Regions from separate parts of the Actinomadura geliboluensis genome, predicted to be linked through region 2. Evidence: riboswitches for the same ligand, from Rfam matches in the RefSeq annotation. Region 2 holds a riboswitch; the other holds the start of a gene.
What was found. Region 2 has a riboswitch for cobalamin ahead of metE (5-methyltetrahydropteroyltriglutamate--homocysteine S-methyltransferase). Riboswitches for the same ligand answer to the same signal wherever they lie in the genome.
Positions count from the first base shown of each region.

Region 1: linked by a shared signal. The riboswitch ahead of ACGFI1_RS23555 (ABC transporter substrate-binding protein) and the one ahead of metE (5-methyltetrahydropteroyltriglutamate--homocysteine S-methyltransferase) in region 2 are both predicted to bind cobalamin.

Region 1 is NZ_JBICUA010000007.1:202,483-204,675, reverse strand. Features, by position in the region: gene ACGFI1_RS23555 (ABC transporter substrate-binding protein) at 1-1,019, opposite strand, end outside; cobalamin riboswitch at 1,060-1,239, opposite strand; gene ACGFI1_RS23550 (FecCD family ABC transporter permease) at 1,404-2,193, shown strand, end outside.
Region 2 is NZ_JBICUA010000007.1:323,426-325,618, forward strand. Features, by position in the region: gene ACGFI1_RS23845 (hypothetical protein) at 38-538, shown strand; cobalamin riboswitch at 536-753, shown strand; gene metE (5-methyltetrahydropteroyltriglutamate--homocysteine S-methyltransferase) at 870-2,193, shown strand, end outside.

The DNA.
Region 1 (2,193 bases), 120 kb from region 2:
CGGGCCAGCGAGTCCACCGCGTCCGCGACCCGGACCCCCGTCACCGTGGATGACAGCGGCAGCACCGCGAACCGCCGGTTCTTGATGGCGGGGACGTCCTTGAACGCGGGAGTGCGCAGCAGGAACGTCTTCTTGTCCTCGGCGGACTGCTCGCCGTAGTCGTAGATGAGGACGACGTCCGGCGCCCGTTCGGCGAACTGCTCGAACGATACGTCCCCGTACGGTTTGTCCACGTCGGCGAACAGGTTGGCGCCGCCCGCGAGCCGGATCATCTCGTTGCCGATCCCGGCGCCGCCCGCGGTGAAGACGGTCTTGTCGCCGCTGTCGTAGACGGCCACCTTGACCGGGGCCGCGCCCGCCAGCCTGCGCTTCACCCCGTCCAGGACGGCGCGCATCGAGGCGAGCCGGCGCTCCGCCCGGTCCGGAACGCCGAAGATCTTCGCGACGGTCCGGATCTCCTGCTCGACGGTGGCCATGGTCACCGGCCCTTCAGGGCATTCCTCGATGTTCAGGCGGGTGGCGATGCCGGCCTTCCGCAACGCCGCCCGGCCGCGGCCCTCCTTCTCGTCGAAGGTGCTCGTCCAGCCCCCGTACACCAGGTCGGGTTCGGCCGCGAGCAGCGTCTCGTAGGAGGGGTACTCCTTGGAGAGCACCTTCACCCCGTCGTAGGCCCGCCGGAACTCCGGCAGGACCGCGTCGTCGAGGTAGCCGGTGCCGACCATCGACTTCTCCAGACCGAGCGCCAGCATCACCTCGGTCGCGTGCTGGTTGAGTGAGACCGCCCGCTGCGGCGGCCGCTGATAGGTGGTGGTCACGCCGCAGTTGGCGTCCGTCACCGGGAAGCCTGGGGGCGCCGCGCCGGCCTGCCCGCCGGCGGTGCCCGCCGCGCCGCCGCCGCATCCGGCCGACAGCAGCACCAGCGCCATCAGCGAAGCCAGGGCCCGCCTACCGCGCGCCCGCGTCGCCCGTACCGGCGCGGACTCGCGCAGCCGTGCAGGGAACGCTGAACCCATGGGCATACAGCCCCTCCTCCCTGGGGAGATCCGCCCCAGTTGTTCCGAGGAGGCGACCGCGTGAGTCTCCTGGCTCTCGGGTCAACGCTCGTCCCGGCCTTCCCACCCGCGGGCGCGGGCAGTGGCATGGTTCGGGATCCGCTCGCCGATCACAGTGGCGGGACCGCGCCGGATTCGCACCGGCTTCCTCGTTCCGCCGTCGCCTACTCCGCACATCGTGACACATGCCGCGCGCGTGGCCGGTCCCCGGCCGGGCGCGTGCCCGGTTCGCCGTGCCCTTTGCGCCGGTCGGCCTCCGATGAGCGGTTCGTCACACGATGATCTTCCTTGACAGACCACTGCTGCATGTCCTTAGTTACTGCATATGACTTGCAATAACTGAGGGGATGCATGACTTCGTCACCGGTGGCACCGTCCGCCGCGGCCGTGGAACCCGACCTCGACGACCTGGGCGCGTCCTCCCGCCGGCGCCGGTACCTGCTGCTCCTGCTCGGGCTCCTGGCGGTCTTCCTGGCCACGGCCGTCGCGGCGGTCGGGATGGGCGCGGTGGCGGTGCCGCCGGCGACCGTCCTCGACGTCGTCGGCCACCACCTGATCGGCACCCCGGCCGAGGTCACCTGGCGGCCGGCGCACGACTCGATCGTGTGGCGGGTCCGGCTGCCGCGCGTCCTGCTGGGGGCGGCGGTCGGTGCCGGGCTCGCCGTCACCGGCATGGCGCTGCAGGCGATGGTGCGCAACATGCTCGCCGACCCGTACCTGCTCGGGGTCAACTCCGGCGGCTCGACGGGAGCCGCCGCCGCGATCCTGTTCGGGTTCGGCGCGGGCTGGGGCGAGCACGCGCTGCAGATCGCGGCGTTCCTGGGCGCGCTGGCCGCCGCGCTGCTGGTCTTCGTGATCGCCCGAACCGCCGGGCGGATCACCTCGACCCGGCTGCTGATGACCGGGGTGGCCGTCGGCTACGCGCTCTACGCGCTGACCAGCTTCCTGATCTTCGCGTCCGATTCGGCCGAGGGGTCGCGGTCGGTGCTGTTCTGGCTGCTGGGCACGCTGGCGCTCGCGCACTGGTCGGCGCCGCTGTTCGTGGTCGTGGCGGCCGTCGTCCTCGTGACCGCCCTGCTCACGCTGTGGGGGCGCCGCCTGGACGCGCTGGCGATCGGGGACGAGACCGCGCACACCCTGG
Region 2 (2,193 bases):
CATCCCGAACGGCGACCGCATGTGATCAAATGATGGCATGAACGCGATCTGGGGAAGCGTCGTCGCCGTGGTGGGCACACTGCTAGGCGTGCTGGTCTCTGCCATGACTCAGCGATGGAACTCCACCCGTTCCGAGCGCCTCACACGGGAGCGGCAGCTATGGGAGGAACAACTCACCGCGTTCAGCAGCTTCGCCGGCGCGCTCGTCGACTATCGCCGCGCCGAGTACGACCGTGCCCACAGAAGTTTGGACGCACCTGATTCCACTGCCCATCACGACGCTCGCGAAGAATCCTATCGCGCACGCGCAACAGCCCAGCAGGAATTGTTCCGCGTTCAACTTCTGTCCGACAGTACTGGGCTGTTCCAATTGGCGGAGCAGGCTTTCGTCGCCACCGAGGAGATTCACGAAGCAGCCACCAAAGAGGAAGTGAAACACAGCGGCGAGCGGGCAAAGCAGGCACTCGCCATCTTCGTTGAAGAGGCAGGGGGTCTGGTCCGCAGACCACATTGGCCGTCGGCCGGTGTGCAGGGCTAGACTCGTTGTGCGGATGGTTCACCCGCGCCCTGGTGGTGCGGGTGTCGTAAGAGGGAACCCGGTGAGAATCCGGGACTGCCCCGCAGCGGTGAGCGGGAACGACCGCCGTCATAGGCACTGGGCCCACGGTCTGGGAAGCGACGGCCAGTAGGACGCCCTACTCCGGTAGGAGCGACGTCCGCGAGTCCGAAGACCTGCCTCCGCCCGCGCGCCGGCCGGCGCGCGGTGGTCTGCGGCCTCGTGGGAGGGTCGGCGGCCGGCGCACACGCATGCACGGCGTGGGTCCGTCCCCTTCCGCAGCGCCGCCTGTGGCACAGCGAGGGAAGCCGCCATGAGAACCACGATCCTCGGATATCCCCGTATCGGGGCGAACCGTGAACTGAAGTCCGCCACCGAGGGCTACTGGGCCGGACGCATCGACGCCTCCGCCCTGGAGGTGGCCGTCGCGGACCTGCGCGGCTCCGTGTGGAGGGAACTGCACGACGCGGGCCTGGACATGGTCCCGTCCAACACGTTCTCCTACTACGACCAGGTGCTCGACACCAGCGTGCTGGTCGACGCGGTACCCGACCGCTACCGGCACCTGGACGGGCTGGACCGGTACTTCGCCATGGCGCGCGGCGTCCAGGACGTCCCAGCGCTGGAGATGACCAAGTGGTTCGACACCAACTACCACTACATCGTCCCCGAACTCGGTCCGGACACCCGGTTCCGGCTGGCCGAGGGCGCCGACGCCAAACCGCTGGCGGAGTATCGGCAGGCCAAGGCGCTGGGCATCGAGACGCGGCCGGTGCTCGTCGGCCCCCTCACGTACCTGCTGCTCGCCAAATCCGCTCCGGGGGCGCCCGCGGGGTTCCGTCCGCTCGACCTGCTCGACGGGCTGGTGGACGTGTACGCGGAGCTGCTGGAGAGGCTGGCCGGGGCCGGCACCGATTGGGTGCAGTTGGACGAGCCCGTCCTGGTCGGTGACCGGACCGACGAGGAACTCGCCGCGCTCGAACGCGCCTACGCGCGGCTGGGCGGGCTGCCGGCCAGGCCGCGCCTGCTCGTCGCCACCTACTTCGGCACGGTCGGCGCCGACGCGCTGCGCATCCTCGGCGGCACCCGTGTGGAGGCCGTCGGCCTCGACCTCGTCGCCGGGCCGCGCAACGTGGACGTGCTCGCCTCGATCGGCGGGCTGCCGCGCAAGACCGTCGTCGCGGGCGTGGTGGACGGCCGCAACGTCTGGCGCGCCGAACCGCACCGCGCCAAGGCCGCCTACGCGGTGCTGCTGGGCCTGGCCGACCAGGTGATCGTGAGCACCTCCTGCTCACTGCAGCACGTCCCGATCGACCTGGACGCCGAGACCGGCCTCGATCCGGCGGTGCGGGAACGGCTGGCGTTCGCGCGGCAGAAGGTCGCCGAGGTCGTCGCACTCGGCGAGGCGCTGCGCCTGGAGAAGCCTCCCGCCGACGCTCGGGCGCAGGCTCCTTCGCCGGACGTCGACGACGGCGTCCGGGCCCGCGTGGCCACGCTCGCCGACGCTCGCCGCGGTGACCGCGCCACCCGGTTCGCCGCCCAGCGGGACGCGCTGAAGCTGCCCGAGCTGGCGACGACCACGATCGGCTCCTTCCCGCAGACCTCCGCCATCCGCAAGGTCCGCGCCGACCACCGGG